3 regions of the Colwellia sp. BRX8-4 genome follow, and region 3 is predicted to be linked to each of the others. Evidence: predicted binding sites of a transcription regulator. Region 3 holds the regulator's gene; each other region holds the start of a gene.

Region 1 (7,979 bases), on a different contig from region 3:
ATTTAGCATTCCCAGCAAAACAAAAGCGGCATGCATAGTAACAAAGTAAATGATCATCACCATTAAAGACACTTCAAAAGCATCAGTTGTTAGTAAGACAACAAGCGGAATTACGATAATAAAAAAGCCGGCTAAAATAGACAATTGAATGGAGCGGTATAGATGAATACATTGCCAGCCTTTCTGGTGCTTTTTTTTAATAAAAAACCATATTAAAATTAAAAAAGACAGGCCAGGTATAAGTAATAAATTCATCAAAAATAACGATTGATAAATAATAGCATCCCGGCCATCTTTGGCTGAATGGTGTTGGTTCGATGACTGCTCAACTGAATTTTTCATATAAACCTCTCTTAACTAAAAGTAACACTATTTTTTAGGTCAATGATTAATCTGAATAGACCGCCTAACGCCTTAAACATCACTACAAAAGATAAATTACACAAATAACAGCAGGAATTATAAATACATAGCCAAGTAATAATATCCGCCACATTTTAGGCGCTGTGCGAAGTTCCATGAAAACATCGGTAATTTGCTGCCCTTTAAGGAAAACAATTAATAATACAAAAGCAATTAAGTACTCTGGGGATTTTATAACCTGTCCGATATAAACTGAACTAAAGGTCAATATAATTAAAAGTAGCCAACTTATAATTGTTTGTTTCAAAGTGATCATAGTGTCATTACCGCCTCTTTAAATAACATAGATAAGTGGAAACAAAATAATCCATAACATATCAACCATATGCCAATAACTTGCACCCGATTCAAAGCCAGAGACGTCCTCTTGATAAGCACCTTTCTTAGCATTTACGCCAATAATAAGCAGAATAACCATACCTAAAAGTACATGCATAAAATGGAAGAAGGTAATAATAAAATACAAAGTAAAAAAAGTATTTGTCTCTATATCAATGCCTATATTGAAGAGAAACTGATATTCCCAAATTTTTACTGCTAAATAAATACAGGCAATAACTTGTGAAATGACGAGTAAGTTAATTGATTGTTTAACTTGATGAAGATGAATAGCTCGAACAGATAAAGCAACAAATAAGCTGCTGGTGATTAAGGCAATCGTATTAATTAAACCCGCAATCGGGTGAAGCTTAGCTTTACTCGCAATGAACATATCACTATGTAATTGCTCAGTAATAGCAAAGCCAATAAAAAATATAGCAAAGACAGTAAGTTCAGCAAGAATAAAAAACCACATGGCTAAATCACCCGGCAGTCTTTTATTAACCATATTGTCAGCTACTTTAACCTCGCGAAGTTCTGAAGTTTTTGAAGTAATAACGCTGTTACTCATCAAAGTAGATTCTAGCAACATCCATTAAAGCATTAACCGTATCAATATCATCTGATAATGGTTCGGCTAAACAACAACGACAAACTTCGATAGGATTCATACCACTTGAAATCATTTTCGCTGCATAGATTAACAAACGTGTTGAAGCAACTTCATCGAGATCGTTTTTTTCTAAACGACGTAAAGCTTGGGCAAGTTCAACTAATTTAAAAGCTAAATGGGGATCAACCCCTGCTTCTTTAATTAAAATTTCTTGTTCTAATTCCGCAGTAGGGTATTCAAAGCGCAGTGCCACAAAACGCTGACGTGTACTTGGCTTCATACCTTTCAATAGATTTTGGTATCCGGGATTATAAGAAACAACCAGCATAAAACCGGGGGCGGCTTCTATTAACTCACCGGTGCGTTCAAGGGGTAATACGCGACGGTCATCAGCTAATGGATGCAATACAACGGTTGTATCTTTGCGTGCTTCAACGACTTCATCTAAATAACAAATGCCGCCTTCACGAACAGCCTTTGTTAACGGACCATCTTGCCAATAGGTGCCGTTGGGACCAATTAAATGGCGACCTACTAAATCAGCAGCGGTTAAGTCATCGTGACAAGAAACAGTATAAAGGGGTTTATTGAGTTTTTCTGCCATATGGGCAATGAAACGCGTTTTACCACAACCTGTTGGCCCTTTAATTAATACGGGTAATTGATGGTGATAGGCATATTCAAATAAGGAGACTTCATTCTTTTGTTCTTTATAATATAAAGAATCGTCAGTTTTGGTCGAAGGTTTAAGATTAACGGTGTTCATAAAAACTCAAAGGCGTAATTTAACTTAACGTTAAAATACGCCCTAAATGAGTTAGCTGCAAATTTGAATGGACCTTAGTTGATTCCGATCAATTGAGCATGAAAATAGCGATTAATTAGCCAAAAATTGCGCGCATTAAACCGATAGCTTGTTCAACACTTTTACCATTTTTAACCTGAATAATAATTGAGTCACGTTTACCCTGCAAGTACGCTGGAAGATCTTCTGAGGTAAGCGCTTTGTCCACTAATATTTCAGCTGACTCTTTACTACGTTTTTTAGGCGTCGCCTTTGACTTCGATTTCGCTTTATTAAGCATTTTTTCACGTAATTTAATGTAGTTTGAATTTGGTGCTAAATCAGCATCAGCAAATAAAAATAAATCAATTAATACCGCACGATTTTTCCAAAGGATAAGTTCACGATTTTCTTTGTTGCTAGTAGCTTCATCTTGAGCGCTTTCTTCGCCCTCACTTACATCACTGTTTACTTCAACTATCTCTGGTTGTGCTTGATGCCACCATGCAAAAGTACGCATAGTACCAATCATGTCATGCCAGTAAGATGAAAAATCTGTGTTTTTTAGTTTAGCAATCGATAAGCCTTGGCAAAGAATATCAATTTTATTGTTATTTAATGCAATAAATTGATCCGGTCTGCGCATCGCTAATAGACGTGTAGCTACCGCTAAAGGCGCTTTTTCGCCTTGGGCTTTTGTTTGCGTATATTCTTTAAAAATTTGTTGGAAGTCGTTAACAAAACTTTGGTAGTTTGCATGACTTACTTCTCCAGTTAAAGGAATGTGCGCTAATGCTGCATCAAACTTTTCTGGCGACTGCTCAAGCAAGGTATGAAAAACTTTTGCACCTTTAGTGCCCGCAAACCATTCAACATCAAAATTATAAATGCTGTAGTCATGCTGAGTTGTGTGCTTACCAGAAAAAGCTAAACGGTCTTCAACAATTAAGTCTGCTAAAGGTTGTTGGCGAATTTCGTCAAGATAATTCAATAAACGTAAACGTTCATCTAAAGCATGAATCGTGCTTTGTTGTTCAATAAAACTGGCAAATATAGGCCAAGGAGCAATTCTAGCCATTTTAAACTGACTAAGCGTAAAGCCAGCTTCAAGAATATCTTGTAGCTTCTTAAGCGGTAAAAGTTGCTCATCTTCTAAAAGATCCTTATTAAGTTCTTCACGACATAGTCGGGCCAACTCGCCACACCAGCCCAGAAAATCATCTGGACGATGTGTCACTTTAACCGCCATTAAATTTAGGCTCAATGGCGTGACATATTTAAGGGCATTTTGATAAACCTGATTTTCAGCATCAGACAAGGGCATATTAACAGGTGAAGATAACAACTTTCTCATGAAACTATATAAACTCCGTATAAGGAATTATCACTAATAATACGGTTAAGCATAGATTAGAAATAATATAAAAAAAGCGTGAAAAATCCACGTTTTTATTAGGTATTGCAATTAAGTATATCGATTATAGCAAATGAGGAGTGTTTTGTTGATTTAATCTGCGAAAAAAAACGCTAGCCAACTTTAATCTTTATGCATCTACACCGCCCAACTTATAATTAGCATCGATAAAGCATAGCGTGTAGTTAAACGGAACGATAAAAGTGACGTGTAATGATTAGTTTTCAACAGCACTTTATTATAAGTTATTATTCTGTTAATTTAAGTACAGAGCTCTTCGTAGTTAAGTTATCCCGTGGCAAGACGAGATAAATATACCCGAATGTTAAGGATGACAAATGCATCGCATAAAAATAATTTTACTTTTGATATTATCTTTTGTTTTTCAGCCTGTTCAACTACATCTATAGATGGCTCAAAATCTGATATTAAACAACACATCAATATTCCTATTAATTACAATTTATTTGAACAAACAAAAATAGCGCCATTAAATGAGCAAGAGCTGTTTTACCTAACGCAAGACCAACAGAAAAAAGTAAAAATAGATTTTGAGAAAAAAGTAGCTACGGGCTATGAACCTCACCAAGCACTCTATCAGATACTTAACGAGAACATGGCCAATTTTACCTATTATGGTGAAACATATAATGCCACTACCGTAATGCGTCTTAATAAAGGTAACTGTATGAGTTTGGCCATTTTAACAACTGCTTATGCTAAGCTTTTGGGGTTGTATTTCTCATATCGTAATGTGTATACCTTACCGATTTTTTCTAAAAAAGAAGATGTTATTTTGTCATCTTCGCATGTACAAACAGTAATTTATGATCCTTCTTTTGTTGCTGATGATAACTTTTTCTATTTTTCTCCCTCCGGTATAACCATTGATTACTTCCCAAATAAAAATAATCGTAGAGGAGGAACGTTTTCTTATAATACCTTTGTAGCTATGTATTATAAGAATATAGCTGCTGACGCTTTAGCTGATAAAAATTTAGCGAAATCCTTTATGTATGCTAGTACCACCTATAAATATGACACTAAAAATATCGAAACAATTAATTTATTAGCCGTTATTCATCGTAGGGCTGGCGATGTAAAAACGGCAGAAGCAATCTACAAAATAGGTATAGATAGAGGAAAACCAAACATAGCACTATTAAGTAATTATATTATGCTACTTAAGTCTCAACAGCGAATGGAAGAAGTGAGTTTTCTGCAAAGTAAGATGGAAGAATTAGACGACCCTAGCCCCTATAAATCGTTAACTCAGGCTTATGTCGCAACACAAAACAATGATATTAAACAAGCAGAAAGACACTTTAAAAAAGCATTGAAGAAAGCGCCCTATTTAAACCAAGCCTATATGGAACTATACCGTATTTACATAAAGCAACAAAAAATGGAGATGGCCCAAGCTATGTTAGTTAAAGCACTGGAGTGGACCTATGAGCTTGATGAAAAAAAGCTCTATAATATTAACCAAAGCATTGCTAGAAATATCTAAACGGTAATATTGGTAAATATCGAGTGTAGTTGATAATTTATCGTATCAACCTTTAGGAAGCGATATGACAGCTTCAACTCCTGCGACATTTTCTCTGTTTTTTAAGGATAAAAGTCCATCATGATTAAATAATATTTGTTTGCATAACGTTAAGCCAATACCACTGCCTTGTGGTTTTGTCGTATAGAAAGGGACAAATAAGTTATTTTTGTTAGCTATCCCGCTACCTGAATCACAGACGTGAATGTGAAAATATTTATCATCCTCATGACAAAACACTTCAATTATTTTATCTGTGCTACGAGTTATCTGCATGGCTTCTTTGGCGTTTTTAAAGACATTTATAAAGACTTGCTCAAGCTGAGCTTTATCTGCGTAAATATTTACCTGCTCTAAATCAATAGAATTATCTGGAAATAGAATACGACAATCATTAAAGAGCGCAATACAATGGCTAATAAAGCCTTGCAAGGCAAATCTACTTTTATTGGGTTCAGGCAAGTGAGAAAGCTGACTATAGCTGGCAATAAAGGAACTAAGCGAACTTGCTCGTTCGTTAATAATATCAACCCCTGTTAATAAAGACTCGCGATTTAAGGCTTTCTGCCCATCTTGTAATTTAGAACTTATCGATTGGCTAATACTAGAGATAGGTGTTAACGAATTGTTCATTTCATGACTTAAAACACGCAATAAACTTTGCCAAGATTTTCGTTCTTTTTCTAATAATAATCGTTGTGCTGAGGTGATTAAAAAGAGTTGATGTTGCTTGCCTTCACTTAAAAAGTATTCTTTAAAAAGGAAGTGTTCACCACTAAGCTGGGGGTGTTCAAAATCAATAATTCCGCTTTGTGCTTCACTAATAACTTTCCCTATCACTAGGCTTGTCAGCAATAAATGAGCGTGTTGAGACATATCTATTTGTAATAATTTTTGGGCCGAATCATTTGCCAATACAATCCGACCTTGTTCATCAACCGCTAAAACCATTGCATCCATTTGTTGCATTATTCGCTCAAGTAACTGCCGACTCTCTTTCGCTTCAATTTTACTTAATGCCAGTGTGTCTGCGAGGTTATTAACGAGAGTGAGTAGTTCTTGAAAAGCCTTATTTTCTTGCTCTCGGCCACGTAAACTATAATCGCCATCAATCATTGATTCCAAAATATTGGCCAAGGTTCTTATTTGTTGCTGAGAACGTTGCTCAGAAATGACAACAATAAAAACAGCAATTAACGCCAAAATAATAAGTATAAAAGCAATTAAATAAGCAGACACATTGGCTATATAAAGTGCTACGGTCGTTATAAGCAAACAAGGCAAGCACAAAAACAGAGCTAGCAAGCTATGATCATTTTTTTGTTTTCGTTGTTGATTAGTCAAGGCCGTGTTTACTCATACGACGATAAAATCCACTGCGACTTAACCCTAAAGATTTGGCCGTTTCTGTGGCGTTACCTCGATGATGTTTCAAACGGCTGATCATTGATATTTTTTCTATTTCATTTAAAGATAATGACGAATAATTAGTGAGTTTATCACCTCTATTCTCATCAAGTTCACTTGCTGAAGGATGAATATCCTCAAGTAATAAATCTCGTCCACCTATCACCGATTTTTTACAGGTAAAAAGTAGTTTTTCCATAAGATGGCTTAGCTCACGAATATTACCCGGCCAAGTATGCTGTTGTAACTTTTTAACAGCATCCGATGATAACTCAGGGGCGACAATATTATATTTAGCACTAAAGCGTTGTAAAAAATAATGGGCTAAAGGCTCAATATCTTCAATTCGTTCGTGCAATGAAGGTATACGTAGTTGAATGGTATTTAAACGGTAAAATAAATCTTGTCTAAATTGCTGTTCACTAATAGCTTTTGCCAAATCACAGTTGGTGGCTGAAATAATACGTACATCCGCGCTCAGTGATTTACTACTTCCGACTACTTCAAATTTTTTTTCCTCTAATACTCTTAATAACTTAGCTTGTTGAGCCATTGGGATATTGGCAAGTTCATCCAGAAATAACGTGCCTTGCTCTGCCATTTCAAAACGGCCAACCCTGTTTTCTTTAGCGTCTGTAAATGCCCCTTTTAAATGACCAAACATTTCGCTTTCAAATAAGCTTTCTGGAATAGCGCCCATATTTACTGGAACGAAAGAATTTTCAGCTCGCGATGACTGTTGATGCACATAAGAAGCAAGCATACTTTTCCCCGTGCCATTGTCACCGGTAAGTAAGATACTCATATCACTTTTTGCGAGTTCTTCTAACGATGACAACAATGTTTTCATTACGGGTGATTGCGCAATAATGCCATTATTTTTAGGAAACGATTGTGAGCGGAGTAGTTTATTTTCTTGATTGAGTCGGTTGAGCTTTTTATCGATACTGGCTAATTTCAATTGCGTATTAATAGCGCTTAGCATACGTTCATTGTTCCACGGTTTCTGGATGAAATCTTTTGCGCCGGCCCGCATAGCATCAACTGCAATATCAATAGTTGCCCAGCCGGTCATAACAATAATAGGCAGAGTTTCGTCAAACTGTTGAATAGCCTCAACTAACTGTAACCCTTCACCACCAGAAGTGGTGTCTTGTTGAAAATTCATGTCAATTAAAACGAGATCTACACTTTCACGCTTTAAATTTTCCAAAACAGCTTCTGGCGTGGTCATCGCTAAAATATCAAAATTCTCTTCTGATAACATATATTTTAAGCTGGCAATAATATTGAGGTCATCATCAGCAATTAAGATTTTATTATTTTTCACAGTATTATAGTTACACCATTAATTAATATTAGTCTATCGCCCTAACATTAAGGGCGATAGCTTTTCTTCCTTCGTCTTATTCGTAACGAAGAGCTGAGCTTGGTTCCATTTTAACTGCTCTGGTCGTTGGTGCATATA
Region 2 (7,979 bases), on a different contig from region 3:
ATATTGAACATCAACAAGCAAAATTATATTCGGGTAATTATAGCGCCTTTGAGCGTCAGCGCGCGGAACATTTAGCACAACAAGATGCTCAATTTCAAAAACAGCAAAAAGAAGTTGCTCACTTAACCTCATTCGTCGATCGCTTTAGAGCAAAAGCCAGTAAAGCAAAACAAGCACAGAGTCGTTTAAAGCGTTTACAAAAATTACCTGACTTAGCACCCGCACATGTTGATAGCCAATTTACCTTCAGTTTCAAAACACCGGAAACATTGCCTTATCCGTTATTAGCGTTAAAAGAGACAACCTGTGGCTATAATCCAGAAACCATTATTTTACGTGATGTCGGTCTCACGCTGGTACCCGGTAGTAGAATCGGTCTTTTAGGACGAAATGGTGCGGGTAAGTCGACATTAATAAAGTCATTAGCCGGCGATATTGCCTTAATTAAAGGCGAGCGTTATTGCGCCCAAGACTTAACTGTTGGTTACTTCTCTCAACATCAGCTTGAACAATTACATATGCCAAGTAGTGCGATTGATCATATTGTTCGTGCTAAACCTGAGACTACAGAGCTACAAGCGCGCAATTTTTTAGGTAGCTTTGGTTTTACTGGCGACCAAGCACTTTCTCCGGTAAGTACCATGTCAGGTGGAGAAAAAGCACGTCTGGTATTGGCGTTAATTGTTAATGAAAAGCCACAATTACTTCTCCTCGATGAGCCCACTAACCATCTTGATTTAGAAATGCGTCAAGCACTTGTCTTTGCTTTACAAGACTTTGAAGGGGCTATTATTTTGATTGCCCATGATCGCTTTTTATTAGAGTCGTGTGTTGATGAGTTTTTCTTAGTTGCCAATGGTCAAGTTAGCGAGTTCTCTGGTGATATTGATGACTATCAACAATGGCTTAATGAAGACAAAAAACAAACACTGAAAAATACTAAACCCGCAAAGTCTCTTGAGGTTGTTGATAAAAAACAATTACGCAAAGACCAAGCTGAATTACGTAAAAAAGCATCTCCACTGCGTAAACAAGCCGATAAATACGAGAAGAAAGTGCAACTGCTGCAAACTGAATTAGCTGAAGTTGAAGGAGTATTAGCCGAAAGTGAGATATATCAAAGTGAACATAAAGCACGCTTAGCCGTACTCATTAAGCAACAAGCTAAGCTCAAAGCAGATGTTGAAGAAAATGAAATGTATTGGCTCGAATTAGAAGAACAAATTGAAGAAATTATGTTGCAAGCTTCACTGTAAAAATTAATCATTAAATTATATTACTTGCTACACTTAATAATCATACGATTAAAATAATGAGAACGTTATGAAAAAAACAATATTCGCCCTTTTTTGTCTATCTATAGTAAGCAGTGTTTCGAGCTTTGCTTATCAAGGTGATCTTGACCAAGGCATTTATGAATTAAACCGTGGTGCTTTTAAAGCGGCTATAAATGAATTTGAACCCTTAGTTGCTCAGGAGTATTCTCCTGCGCAGTATCAAATGGCGCTTATTTATTTAAATGGTTACGGCGTTACAAAAGATCCCAAAAAAGCGTTGGAATTAATGTCCTTAGCCGCTTCACAAAATCACCCCGACGCACTATTTAGTTTGTCACTGATGTATTCTGACGGAGTCATCGTTAAAAAAGATTTAAAAACCGCTTTTGCACTGATGGAAAGAGCAGCGATAAGAGACTCCGTTGCCGCACAATTTAATCTTGGTGTTATGTATTTCAATGGCACGGGTACATATAAAGACTATCCAAAAGCCGCACGTTGGTATGAAACTGCGGCAAAGCAAAACTACGCCCTAGCCCAGTTTAATTTAGCACTGATGTATTTTGAAGGATTGGGTGTTGAGAAAAGTGTAGAGATGTCTTTTATATGGAATATTATTTCCGCAAGTAATGGTTATCAAAATGCAGGAAAAAGTCGCGATATGGACTCCTTAAAACTCAGCAATGTAGAAATAGCTCAAGCAAGGGAAAAGGCTGACCGACTTTATCAACAAATTATCGAACAAGAAGCATTAAAAGCTAAACAATAAAACCTTAGCTCTAAAAAATAAGACAATAATCTAAGGGATAAATTTAAGGTTCATTGATCTATATCACAACCATAAAGTAACCCACGATTTAAAATGGCTATAACATTACGTTATAGCCATTTTTGTTATAACTCAATTATTTTTATGGAGTCTATTATGAACTTTTTCGATATGATTATTAATGATCCCGTTGTACTTTATTCTTTTGGCGGATTAGCAATTCTTTTAGGTATTGGTGCTTTCTATGTTTATTATTTTCTTAAAAACATCAATGAAAATAATTAGGTAAAAACCTGTAGAAGTTGATTAAAGTTGCAACCTTCTAAATTAAGGTGGAAACCGTTAAATAAAGTCAGCAACTGCAATTATTACGTTTAAGCACCGAAAATATCTTTCAAAAAATTTAATTAAACGTTGAAGTAGTTAATTTCTACAATATAACCCTAAGGGCAATAGCTGCCAAAGAGGAGTCTTTAGCAACCTAAAATTTTGCAGGCGTATATTTTACTGTTTGATACGAATATAGACATTAAAGATTTAACCTCAGGTATCGCTCATCTAAAAAAGCAGTCATTAAGATTGTTGTACTCCTCATTAAAATACGGTGTTCACCGTTAAATTATAAATTGTTACTTATAACACTTTTTATACTAAAACAGTTGACCCTACTACCGTGGTAAGCTTTAACCTCAACTTAGTTCTACAATTCAATTAAGATGAGAAGCTTATGAATACAACTACACAATTCAAAATTGACGGTATGACCTGTGCTTCATGTGTCGGTCGTGTTGAAAAGGCCTTACACAAAGTGGTTGGCGTGACAGATGTTACCGTTAACCTAGCTACAGATACGGCTACTATTCAAGGCACTGCCAGTCATAGTGAATTAATTACCGCTGTTATTGAGGCTGGTTATCAAGTGCCCGTAAAGGTAAAGCAATTTGGTATTGGAAAGATGAGTTGCTCCTCTTGTGTGACGCGGGTCGAACAGGCATTGTTAAAAGTAACCGGTGTGGTCGATGCATCGGTCAATTTAGCCACCGAGCACGTACAAGTAAAAACTTTATCCTTTGTAACGGATGAACAACTAGCCCAAGCCGTGACACAAGCCGGTTACCTTTTTATCCCGTTGAACAATGACAGCGTGATAGAAAAGCCCAGCCAACATCAGCCTTTTTATACTAAAGCCTGGTGGCCCGTATTGGGAGCAGGCCTACTTACCTTGCCACTGGTGTTACCCATGTTAGGCATGTTGTTTTCCCAACAGTGGATGTTACCGCCAGTTTGGCAATGGCTATTAGCTACGCCAGTACAGTTCTATTTTGGCGCTCGCTTTTATCGTGCAGGCTGGGGAGCATTAAAAGCTGGCATGGGCAACATGGATCTTCTTGTCTCCATAGGTACCAGTGCAGCCTACGGACTATCTTTGTATTTGTGGTGGAGCTTTAATAGCGCTCATGGCATGCCGCACTTGTATTTTGAAAGTAGTAGCGCAGTAATAACCTTGGTTCTGCTGGGTAAATATTTAGAACACAAAGCAAAACGCCGAACAACTGATGCACTTAGAGCATTGGAAAATTTGAAACCTGTTGAGGCAACAGTGCAGCGCTTAGGTAAATGGCAAAAAGTGGCCGCTTCATCAGTAAAATCCGGAGAAAAAGTTAAAGTAATACCGGGCGAAAGCATCCCTGTTGACGGTGAAATTTTGCAGGGCCAGAGTCATCTGGATGAGGCGTTAATTAGTGGTGAATCAATTCCGTTAAGTAAAAAAGAAGGTGACGTTGTCACGGGTGGCTCACTTAATTTGGACGGTATTTTGGAGATCCGTGCCACGAATGTTGGTAGCGAATCTACTTTATCTAAAATCATTGAATTAGTAGAGCAAGCCCAAGGTGCAAAAGCTCCCGTACAAGCAATAGTAGATAAAGTCAGTAGTATATTCATTCCTGTGGTGTTATTGGTCGCACTTACCACCTTATTGGTGTTGGGTTTAGTATTTGATGACTGGACCAATGGCATTCTCAATGCGGTAGCCGTTTTAGTGATTGCCTGTCCATGTGCACTTGGTTTAGCAACTCCAGCAGCCATAATGGCAGGTACAGGAACCGCTGCCAGATTAGGCGTATTGGTTAAAGATGCAGTGGCGTTAGAGCAGGCAAAAGAAATAAATTTAGTGGTATTTGATAAAACAGGCACCTTGACCCAAGGCAAACCTGTTGTAAATGAGATGAGGGTCATCAGTGGTAGTGAAGAAGCAGTATTGCAGCTGGCCTATTCCTTACAAATAAATAGTGAGCACCCATTAGGCAAAGCTGTGGTTGAAAAAGCATTAGCCAGCGAAACACAACCAATACCTGTCGCGGAATTTCAAGTTGTCGCGGGTTATGGTGTCAAAGGCAACATTGGTGACAATTTAGTCTTGATGGGCAGTAGTCATTGGATGCAAGAGTTAGGGGTAACACTGCCAACCGAAAAAATAAAAATACCAGGTGCTTCTGTTTCTTGGTTGGCTAGTCAGCAGCAAGATAAGATCACATTACTTGGGCTGTTTTGTTTTAGTGATAAATTGAAGCCTGATGCGCTGCAGGCTGTGAAGTTATTGCAACAACAAGGTATAAAGGTAGCTATGCTTACTGGTGACAATCAAGCGAGTGCAACATCGGTAGCGACAGAATTACAGTTAGACGATTTTAAAGCTGAGGTGTTGCCTGCAGATAAAGCAAAATATATTCTGCAATATCAAGAGCAAGGTTATCAGGTTGCTATGGTTGGTGATGGCATTAATGATGCGCCAGCGCTAGCCCAAGCAGATTTAGGTATGGCAATGGCGTCTGGTACTGATGTTGCCGTTAGCGCAGCTTCTTTCACGTTAATGCGCAGTAAACCAAGCCTAGTCCCCACGGCATTGATCATTGCAAGGCTAACTTATCGTAAAATACAGCAAAACCTGTTTTGGGCATTTATCTTTAATGCTGTGGGAATTCCACTAGCAGCCTTTGGTTATCTTGACCCTATTATTGCCGGAGCTGCGATGGCATTTAGTAGCTTATTTGTCGTCAGTAACGCATTGTTATTGCAACGTTGGACTCTTAAGGAGAAATAACATGGCGAAACTTGTCACCATAGGTAAAGCCTCTACTTAACAGGGGTATCGGCCAAAATGATCCGATACTATGAAGAAATTGGCGTATTAAAAAAAACGAGTCGCACAGATGCAGGTTATCGACTTTATAACCAAGCACACATACAACAATTGGGATTCATCCGTCGTTCGAGAAATTTAGGTTTTTCCATGATTGAGATTCAGTCACTGCTCAAGTTCTGGCTCAATACTGATAGAGAAAGTCGACACGTGAAGCAACTAGCGTTGAGTCATTTACAGGAGATAAATGAAAAAATATTGGAGCTAGAGCAAATGAGAGCAATATTACAAAAACTAGCTGATCAATGTGATGGTGACGATAACCCTGACTGCCCTATTTTAGAAGGTTTAGCTCAACTTTCATCTGAATAACGAAGGATAATTTTTTTTTGTTATACTAACAGCACTTGTCTATGTTGATTGTCATGCATTATCTGCACAATTAATCTTAAATACTGAGGTGTGCTTATTAACTTATCTATTAATCAATCTTCCTCTACGCTCAATGTAATTGAGCGTCAAAACAAATCACGTGAAGAAAATGATGAAAAGGTATACTCATTAATCAACGAATATAAGACAACAAGTTTATGATGGCGTTTAGCCTTGTAAGCTTTTTTTTAGCCTAAAAATATCTATTTATTTTCAATTCACATACAATAATAAAACTGATAAACCACAACAGACCACTATAACTTTAAATGTTTACTCAAAGTCAATTCACTCCAGCTTGGTGGCTACACAATCCTCATTGCCAAACTATTATTGCAAAATTTTTAAGATCTAGAAAACAGCTAGAAACTTGCAATGAAACAGTGGAGTTACCTGATGGCGACTTTATTGATTTAGCATGGACCGATAAACCTAAACCTAATGAAACTCGTCCTTTAGTGGTTGTTCTTCATGGTTTAGAAGGTTCAGTTAACAGTCATTATGCTAAAGGAATGTTATCGGCTATTAAAGATAAACAGTGGATCGGAGTGCTAATGCATTTTAGGGGCTGTAGTGGACGAGTCAATAGAAAAGCACGTTCGTATCATAGTGGCGATACTGATGATATTAGTTATTTAACGCAATTTTTAAAGAAAAAATATCCACAGCTTCCAATGACAATTATTGGCTTTTCTTTAGGGGGTAATGTACTAGCGCGTTATTTAGCAAAAGAACCTAATAATCCTTATCAAGCCGCTGCAATCATTTGTGCCCCTTTACATTTGGCCAGTTGTAGCAAGCGGATTAACAAAGGCTTTTCGCGTATATATCAGAAATATCTAGTGGGCATGCTCAAAGACAGTATTAAGGATAAAATGGACAGTAATCTACTCTCTGCTCCGCTATCGCAAAGACTGGCCCATAAGCTCGATGAAATTAAGACCATTTGGCAATTCGATCAACTGGTGACAGCCCCTATTAACGGTTTTGAGAGCGCTGAAGATTATTATCATCAGGCGAGTGGACGTTTTATTTTGGATAAAATTAAACAACCCTGCTTAATTATTCATTCAAATGACGACCCTTTCTTATGTGATGAAAATACCCGTGATATTAGCAGTATTCCCAGTAACATATGTTTTGAGGTCAGTAAAAAAGGGGGGCATGTTGGCTTTATCAATGGTAATAATCCCTTAAGACCAAAGTTTTGGCTAGAACATCGTGTTCCAAATTTTTTAGAGAGCTACCTATGATAATCCCCTACAAAGATCTACAACCCGATACGTTAACAGGTATTATTCGAGAGTTTGTTTTACGTGAAGGTACCGAATATGGTGCGGACGATGTGTCTTTGTCCGAAAAAGTGGCGCAAGTAAAAATACAACTTGCTGATGGTAGTGCGTTTTTAGTTTATTCAGAGCTTCATGATACGGTAAATATTTTACCCATTGATCAGTTTGAACAACAACAAAACGAACAAGAACAAACGCAATAGTTATTTTATAACAACGAACACCCTATGGATGTTCGTTTCTCATTTGCTATTGAGTGAAAGCTAATACAAAACTTACCGGCACGGCATAAGCAATGCTTGGTAGATTTGCTAATGATTTTAATTTATTAATGCCTGCCACTAAAGCAAAGTCTTCGGCCTTAATGATAGCCGGCTTTAAGGTGCTCACTAACATATGATTTGCTGATAGCTTAGCCACCATAACATTCAATGTAAGTTCTTGCTGGTGACCATGTAAATTCAGGCTACCCGTAAGTGACATTTTCTGACTTGAACCGATAGTTATCGCATCAATATCTACACGATTAAGTTGCGCACTAAAGCTCGCTTGTGCAAAAGTTGCTGTTTCAAAGAGAAACTCCGCCATTCTTTGATCACGTATCGCAATATTGGTGTCAACACTGCTTAGGTCAATGGTCACATTTGCCAGGCCGCTATTGTTGATAACACCCGTAAATTCTTTAAAGCTATGACTTTCAGCCACAGTGCCTTTTTTAATCGACACAAAAGTTAACGATGAATTTTTAGAGTCCAACTGCCAAGCACTATAGGCTGGTGCCGTAAGCAGGAGTGAAAGGCTTAAAATAAAAGTAGATATAATACGCATAATAGGTCCTTTGAAAATAAAATAAAAATTAAGAGCGTCGCGCTCGATGAGGGGTCACAATACTTTGCCACGGAATATTACTCGCACCTAAAGTCATAAAGTCAGGATTCATTAATCCTTCCCGTTGATTATAAGTTAACGGTAAAAACTCACTATCAATTATTGAGCCTCCTGCTTGTTCGATAATACAATGGCTCGCTCCTGTATCCCACTCACCTGTAGGACCAATACGTAAGTAA
Region 3 (7,979 bases):
TTATTATTTTGAAGGTGAGCCATTTAACGCAGCCTCTAATTATACTAACCGTTCGCCATTACCCACGCTTCATTTAATTCGAGAAGCGAGTATGGAAAAGGTATTATCTGTGTATAAAAATCCACAGAAAATACCTGATAATAATATTGCCTTAGCCCAAGAGAAAGGTGCTCATTACTTTCAAAATATATTAAAACGTATTGCTAAATTACACCGATAATTCAGGTGAAAATTTATGCTATTTTCCAATATCAAATCAACTTGCTATAATGTTGAAAAATTTACACAAAGGTAGTCATTTTCGTGGATGAAAAAAAAGTAGTACAAATTGGTGGTAGCATAGAAAAGTCTTTGCAGGGTGAATATACTATTGACGTTTCTTCGGTATTAAAAGAGGCGTGGCAATTAACACTTCGCTCGCGAATCGCTATTAATTTAGGATTACTTTTTACGCTTATTTTGGGGATTGTTGTTTCATTTTTGATCAGTAATACCATGGGTGGTATTGAACAAGTGATTAAAGACCCACAATCAACAACATTATTAAATATTGTTGTCACTATGGTTATCTATCCTTTTTTAGTTGGTGTCGAGATGATGGGCGTTTTTCATGCCGTTGGTTTAAAAACCAATAGTAAATTAATTTTTGCTTTCTTAAAACGAGGCAGTTGGGTTGCTGTTTGTGCGCTGTTAACGTCAGTATTAATAACTTTAGGTATGAGTTTATTTGTTTTTCCAGGTATTTATTTAGCGGTCGCCTTGTCATTAGTACTGCCGCTTGTAGTAGATAAAAAATTATCACCGATAAAAGCTATCACCTTGAGTTTACAAGTTACACGTTTTCAGTGGTTTAAGTTACTCGCTATTTATAGCTTACTCTTTTTAACTTTATTTTTATCTTTAATCCCCTTAGCCATTCTTGCTAAAACACAATTTTCAGTGATTGGTGTTATGCTTTTCTTAGTCGCATTAACATTTATAGCGCCGCTATTTTATAATGTTAAAGGCATTTTATATCGAGAGATTTTTGGCATGCAGTTACAAGCGACGGATGTACCCGCTCAGCAAACGAGTGATACATTTTCAGCGTAAAGCTCTGTGCAAAACCTTATTGTTAACAAAAAGGCTACTATGATCATTCAATATTTGATGAGAACTGTGTTAATAAGTGTATTTTTTCTTGCGCTTATTGCGCCCTTCACTTTTTTAGCGCCAACTTTTGAACTTCCCACGCCGGAAGTAACAAACGTTGTTATCGTTCCTGTGGTCAAGGCGAAAGTAAAAGTGGTTGAGCAACCGCTTCATAACGTTAAGATCCCAAACTTTGCTTCTATAAGCGATGTTAAAACGAAAAAACGTCAGTTTTTCCGTTATATTTATCCAGCAATAGCGCAAGAGAATAGCAATATTCTTATGTTAAGGGCAGAAGTCTCCTTGATGATAGAAACACTTTTCCTCGAGGAAAATCTTTTAGCAGATCAACAAGCTTTGCTTGAGCGATTAATTAAGAAATATAAAGTTAATCAAAAACACTCGCCGCTACAGCAACTTAATGAATTATTGTTGCGTATTGATATTGTGCCTGTTGAACTAGTATTAGTGCAGGCAGCCAATGAATCAGCTTGGGGCACTTCTCGTTTTGCTCGAGTTGGTTTAAACTTTTTTGGTATGTGGTGCTATAAAAAGGGTTGTGGCATGGTGCCAAGAGGAAGAGATGACGGTGCTAAACATGAAGTAGCGGCATTTAATAGTTTAGAGCATGCGGTACAGCGTTATTTACACAATATTAATACAAATCATGCTTATGGTGTTTTTCGTTCAATTAGAGGGCAGTTACGCGCTCAAGAACAACCACTATCGCCACAAATCTTAGCAACAGGATTACTGCGTTATTCTATTAGAGGCACTGATTATGTCTTAGAAATAACAGAAATGATCCGCCATAATAAAGTGTATTTTGATAAAATATTGTCGAAGCCAAAACCTAAGGTTATTTAGGCTCGGCTTATTGTATTACGCGTCAGTTAATGATGGCGAGCGATAACATTCATTCTTTTAACTGGTGTTGTTATCGCGCTTAGATACTTGGTATTAATTAAGGTAGATTCTACTTTATTTCTATAATATTCAAACTGTTACTTAATGAAAGTTTGGCTTTTGAATTGTCTTCAATATTGACGTTGTTTGTTAATTGAGCGGCAATAATAGGTTCATCATCAAAAGCGATATCGCCACCATTGATAATGCCTGAATCAGCGTTAATCCCTTTAAAATCAAAAAGTTCACTGTCACACAAATGTGATGGAACCACATTGCGAATGGCAGTAAACATAGATTCAATTCGTCCTGGATGATTAACATTCCAGTCCTGTAACATTTTCTTAATGTTTTGACGTTGTAAATTAGGTTGAGAGCCACATAAATTACAAGGAATAATTGGGAACGCTTTTAGTTGTGCATATTGGATGAGTTCTGCTTCTTTACAAAAAGCTAACGGTCTAATGACGACATGCTCACCATTATCAGAGACCAATTTTGCTGGCATTGATTTTAATTTACCGCCATAAAACATATTTAGCATCAGTGTTTCAACCATGTCATCACGATGATGGCCTAGTGCAATTTTAGTTGCGCCTATTTCTGCCGCGACCTTGTATAAAATAGCTCTGCGTAAACGAGAGCATAAACTGCAGGTGGTCTTCCCCTCAGGTATTTTATCTTTAACAATAGAGTAGGTATCTTCTTGCGCAATTTTATATTCAACACCTAAAGCTTCTAAGTATTCGGGAAGGATATGCTCAGGAAAACCGGGTTGTTTTTGATCAAGATTAACGGCTACAATATCAAAATGAATGGGCGCTGATTCTTTTAACAACATTAAAATAGCCAGAAGGGCGTAACTGTCCTTGCCACCCGATAAGCACACCATTATTTTATCGCCATCTTCTATCATATTATATTGCGCGATAGCTTGGCCAACATGTCGTCTTAAGCGCTTCTCAAGTTTACTCAGCTGTATTTTTTGGCTGGGTGTTAAAGATGTTATTGGTGTCGCTGATTGAGCGCTCATAGTGTTTCCTAGAGATATTTGAAATAAAAAGTATGAATTTTACCGCGCGTAGTATAGCAAAAAGCCAAGGAAATCCTCGGCTTTTTAATGGATATTTACATATTTCAATATTAAGCTAATGGCGAGAGGTAACCATCAGGTTTTATCGCTAAGACATCACAGTTAAGGCGGTCAATGACATGCTCTGCAGTATTACCAATAAGTGCCGCTGAAATCCCCGTTCGACCAATAGTACCTAACACAACTAATTCAGCATCAACGTGCTTAGAAATGCTTTGAATAACATCTTCAGGTAAACCTTCTTTAACATGGGTATTTTTAAGCGGAATATTAAAGCTATTAGCATGGTCTTTCATCGCACTTTTGTGATGATTAAACATAGTGTCGTTATATTCAGAGGCGTTAAACTCTGGAATTTCAATGGCAATATTTACTGGCGTACCTGGATAAGAATTCACTAAATGGACATTGGCTTTAATCAGTGAAGAAAACACTATTGATTCTTGGGTTAACTTATTATTAAGCGCTTTGTGCTCATCATCATCGCTACCGATATTGAGTGCGGTAAGTAAATTACCATTGCTTGGCCAGCTATGGTCTTTAACCAGTAATACTGGGCAGGGACATTTCCTTAAGATATGCCAATCTGTTGGCGTAAAAATAACCGACTTTAGCTTGTCATGTTGATGGGTGCCTTTGATGACAATATCGAAGTTTTCAGCCAGTACTTTTTTTATGATCTTTTCAAATGGGCGATTATGCCAAATAATACAGGTATCTATGGTTATGTCTTGGTGATCAGTTTCTGAAATCTTTTCTTCTAACCATAGTTTACGATCATTAATAACCGATTGACGCATTGCTTCTCGCTCATCGCCAGAAAGCATGGTGGTCATTTCATAAGATAAATCATAAATGGTTAAAAATGCAGTGATCTGTCCGCCACTATGTCGTGCTAATTCAATCGCACGTTTCAACGCTTTTTGATTTTCAGTGGTTGGATCAATAACGGCTAATATTTTTTTATACTTATCCATAATATTTACTCCCTAGTTATTAAATAATATTAATAATAGACCATAATTAATAGATATTATTTGCTTTAAATCATAATATTTCAATAAAAAAAATGCTTAACATCTTTAATGTTAAGCATTTATCTATAATTATTTAAAAAAGCGATAAACTACAGTGAAGCACACTCGTTAAGTTTATCCATATTAAGTATTGTGATGAGTTTTCCATCAACTGTGATTAATTCATTTTTTTGAAAACGATTTAATAATCTACTGATGGTTTCAACCGTTAAACCAATATAATTACCAATGTCACTTCGCGTCATCGTTAGGCGAAAATCTGTTAGTGACATACCCCGTGCATGATAGCGACTGGCTAAGGTTGAAATAAAAGTTGCTAAGCGTTGTTCAGCATTTTTGCGGTTAAGTAGCGTTAACATTTCTTGATCTGAGCGGATTTCGGAACTCATCATGCGAAGAATTTGTTTTTTCAACTTAGGCATCGTATTCGATAATGAATCTAAAGTATTGTAAGGTATCTCACAGACCATAGATGTTTCTAAGGCTTTTGCAAAACTAGGATGCTCTGACTCAGCAATAGCATCAAAACCTAATAAATCACCCGCTAAATGAAAACCGGTAATTTGTTCTTCACCTTGTTCATTAACCGTAAATGTTTTGAATGTTCCAGAGCGAATAGCGTATAAAGCTTGCATTTTGTCGCCATCTTGGAAAATTTGTTCGCCTTTATGAATAGGGCGTTTACGGTCAATAATGCTGTCTAGTGTATCGAGTTCTTTATCATTTAAAGAGAAAGGTAAACACAGCTCGCTGATACTACAGTTTTGACAATGAATATGTTGAGATGTAGAACATGGCTTTTTATACATATTAACCTAAATGAGTTATCCCTAATTTATCGATCATATTAAAACAATTGCTTATATGCAAACATTAAACTGTATATTCCGTATGAAATTATCATTAGCGCCATTATTTTCTTGAATTTCGTGTTTGTTACCAACGACTTTATACCAAAAGAGCCAAGTGAAAGACTTAACAAGGCTGGTAAAGTACCTAAACCAAAACTGGTCATAATTAGGGCGCCACTGAGGGCACTTCCACTGGCTAAGGACCAAGTTAATGTTGAGTAGACTAAACCACAAGGTAACCATCCCCAGACTGCTCCTAATGCTAGCGCTTGTTTAGCATTATTAATGGGAATAAACCTTTTACTTAACGGGGATAGATAGCGCCAAAGGAACTTACCCATTTTTTCAACTTTTGATAGCCACATTAACCATTGGCCTAAATACAAGCCTAATAAAATTAAAAATACCGCTGCAAATAACCTTAAAAAACCTAATGGAACGCCAATATTCTTTATTGCAATAGAACTACTAAATCCAACGATTGCCCCAATTAAGCTATAAGAAAAAATTCGGCCAACATTATATGCACCGACCAGCTTAAATTTATCGCTGCCTTTTTGTTGCGGTGATATAGCAGATGTTAACATCGTTGTTATACCACCGCACATACCGATACAATGTCCCGAACCTAACAAGCCGATGATGAATGCCGATAAATAATCTATACTCAACATGGCTGTTATTTACTACCCGTATCATTTTTAGCTGTATTTTCGCTATGGGTTTCAGTGGACTTTTTGGTGGTAGTGTTTTCATCTTCATCAAACAAGATACTCATACCTTGTTTCTCTAAATCATCAAATTGTTCAGTTTTTACTGCCCAAAAAAATAAATAAATGGCGATAGAGGTTAGGATTATCGCTATGGGGATCAAAATATAAATAATGCTCATGGTCTTTATGCTCTATTATAAGTTTGCGTTTACTTTTTTAATAAACGTAACGAGTTAGTGATAACCAATATCGAACTTGCAGACATACCTATAACCGCCATATAGGGAGTAATGTAGCCTGAGACGGCAAGGGGCAATACGATAGCATTATAACCGAATGCCCAAAAATAATTTTGCCAAATAATGCGACGAGTTTTATTGGCGACCTGTCTTAATGTTGTTATCGACTTTAAACGATTATTGAGTAAGATAACATCGGCACCACTTTTAGCTATATCGGTGCCACTCCCCATAGCAATCGAGACATGGGCTGCGCCGAATACTGGCGTATCATTGACACCATCGCCGACCATAGCAACGGTTGAGTTTTTAGGCTGATTTTTTATTATCGCCATCTTATTAGCCGCAGTCAAAGTACTATGTATCTCGTCTAAATGTAGCAATGCCTGAACTTTTTTACAGCCAGCAGGGTTATCACCCGATAGCATGATGGTATAAATATTACTTTTCTTTAAGTCATCTAACAGCGTTTGGGCATCATTGCGAATTTCATCACTTAAGTAAAAAGCAGCGACTAATTGGTTGTCTGCTACTAATAGGCAAGAAGCCGTCGCAAATTCTGCCAACATACTTGATTCGCTAAGCAACCAATTAGGTTTACCGATTTGAAAGTATTGACCGTTCACTTTCCCTTGAATACCAGCACCAGATTTAATTTCAACGGCTTGAGTATGGTAGGAGTAATCACGAAATGCTTTAAACGGTTTGGCTAAAGGGTGCTCAGAATAAGACTCGAGCGCTGCTGCTATAGCTAAAACCTGCTGCTTGCTATAGTTAAGCTTTTTATTATTAAAGCGCTTTATTTCATTAATAGAAAAATCACCAGAAGTTAAGGTACCTGTTTTATCAAAAGCAATAGTGGTTAATTTTGGTAATGTTTCCATAACATGTGCAGATTTGATCATGATACCTTCACGGTTTAAGCGTGTGGTCGCACAGGTTAACGCTGTGGGGGTTGCCAGTGACAATGCGCAAGGGCAGGTAGCAACGAGTACCGATAAGGTGATCCAAAAAGCTTCTTCAGGTAAATGCTGTTGCCAATAAAATGCAGTACCTATAGCGGTTAGTAAAATAACCGCAACAAAGTATTGAGCGATTTTATCTGATAATTTTGCTAATTTGGGTTTATGCGCCTGAGATGATTCACTTAATCTGATCAGTTGGCTTAAAAAAGAATGTTCACTGGCTTGTTTAACTTCAACGTTGATATTACCGTCACCATTTATAGTGCCTGCAAAGACAGTATCGCCTATTGATTTATTTAAGGGTAACTGCTCACCCGACAACATCGCTTCGTTCAGTTGGCTGCTGCCTGTAATTATTGTGCCATCAGCGGGAACCACTTCGCCTGGTTTTATGAGTACAATATCGAGAGGACGAAGTTTTTTTGCTGGTAGTATGACTTCTTTTTCTGTTCCTTTATCATCAATGAGTTTTGTCGCTATCATCGGCATTAACTTAAGCAAGTTAGCCGAGACTTCCGCGGCGCGACTTCTTGCTCTAAATTCTAAAAATTTACCAATAAGTAGTAAAAAAGTGAACATCGATACTGATTCAAAATAGACTTCACCTTGCTGAGTGATTGTTGCCCAAGCACTGGCCGAAAATGCCAGTGAAATCGCTATAGCAACAGGAACATCCATAGATAAACGCTTCACTTTTAAAGCATTAATAGCTCCCTTGTAGAAGGGTAATGCGCCATAGGTGACAATAGGTAAGGTCAAAAATAAGCTCGCATAGCGTAAATAGATTAAGTTGTACTCATCCATGCCAGAAAAGGCGCCAAAGTATAAGCCAAAAGCGATCATCATGACTTGCATCATTAAAATACCAGAGATACCTAGGCGTTTAATATAATTATTACTTTGAGTTTTGTTAAGTTTTTCGGCGGTACTAGCTTTAAAAGGGAGGGCTTGGTAACCAATATTTCTGATATGATTAATCAGCTCACTAAGTTGTACTTCACTATTATTCCATCGAACAGTTGCACGTTGTGTCGTGGCATTTAC

Evidence for each region. The regulator FNR, encoded in region 3, switches genes on or off when oxygen is low (the NO sensors DNR and NnrR bind a similar motif). The targets are predictions, from matches to a motif close to TTGATCTAGATCAA.
Region 1: the regulator FNR is predicted to act here: its motif matches at 2,202-2,215, upstream of H4J56_RS09985 (CbbQ/NirQ/NorQ/GpvN family protein).
Region 2: the regulator FNR is predicted to act here: its motif matches at 2,100-2,113, upstream of H4J56_RS19640 (DUF3149 domain-containing protein).

The regions. Positions count from the first base shown of each region.
Region 1 is NZ_JACGVS010000010.1:5,642-13,620, reverse strand. Features, by position in the region: gene H4J56_RS10000 (hypothetical protein) at 1-342, opposite strand, end outside; gene H4J56_RS20000 (cytochrome C oxidase subunit IV family protein) at 425-679, opposite strand; gene H4J56_RS09990 (cytochrome c oxidase subunit 3 family protein) at 698-1,315, opposite strand; gene H4J56_RS09985 (CbbQ/NirQ/NorQ/GpvN family protein) at 1,308-2,123, opposite strand; gene H4J56_RS09980 (hypothetical protein) at 2,239-3,495, opposite strand; gene H4J56_RS09975 (lipopolysaccharide assembly protein LapB) at 3,887-5,065, shown strand; gene H4J56_RS09970 (PAS domain-containing sensor histidine kinase) at 5,111-6,448, opposite strand; gene H4J56_RS09965 (sigma-54 dependent transcriptional regulator) at 6,441-7,841, opposite strand; gene H4J56_RS09960 (FtsX-like permease family protein) at 7,918-7,979, opposite strand, start outside.
Region 2 is NZ_JACGVS010000005.1:110,397-118,375, forward strand. Features, by position in the region: gene H4J56_RS06360 (ATP-binding cassette domain-containing protein) at 1-1,256, shown strand, start outside; gene H4J56_RS06365 (tetratricopeptide repeat protein) at 1,324-2,046, shown strand; gene H4J56_RS19640 (DUF3149 domain-containing protein) at 2,203-2,331, shown strand; gene H4J56_RS06370 (heavy metal translocating P-type ATPase) at 2,774-5,149, shown strand; gene H4J56_RS06375 (MerR family DNA-binding protein) at 5,207-5,560, shown strand; gene H4J56_RS06380 (hydrolase) at 5,890-6,873, shown strand; gene H4J56_RS06385 (YheU family protein) at 6,870-7,115, shown strand; gene H4J56_RS06390 (YceI family protein) at 7,162-7,740, opposite strand; gene cysQ (3'(2'),5'-bisphosphate nucleotidase CysQ) at 7,769-7,979, opposite strand, start outside.
Region 3 is NZ_JACGVS010000009.1:27,858-35,836, reverse strand. Features, by position in the region: gene H4J56_RS09340 (DUF1415 domain-containing protein) at 1-220, shown strand, start outside; gene H4J56_RS09335 (hypothetical protein) at 304-1,092, shown strand; gene H4J56_RS09330 (glucosaminidase domain-containing protein) at 1,150-1,998, shown strand; gene ttcA (tRNA 2-thiocytidine(32) synthetase TtcA) at 2,108-3,070, opposite strand; gene uspE (universal stress protein UspE) at 3,181-4,107, opposite strand; gene fnr (fumarate/nitrate reduction transcriptional regulator Fnr) at 4,257-4,976, opposite strand; gene H4J56_RS09310 (sulfite exporter TauE/SafE family protein) at 5,015-5,692, opposite strand; gene ccoS (cbb3-type cytochrome oxidase assembly protein CcoS) at 5,698-5,910, opposite strand; gene H4J56_RS09300 (heavy metal translocating P-type ATPase) at 5,940-7,979, opposite strand, start outside.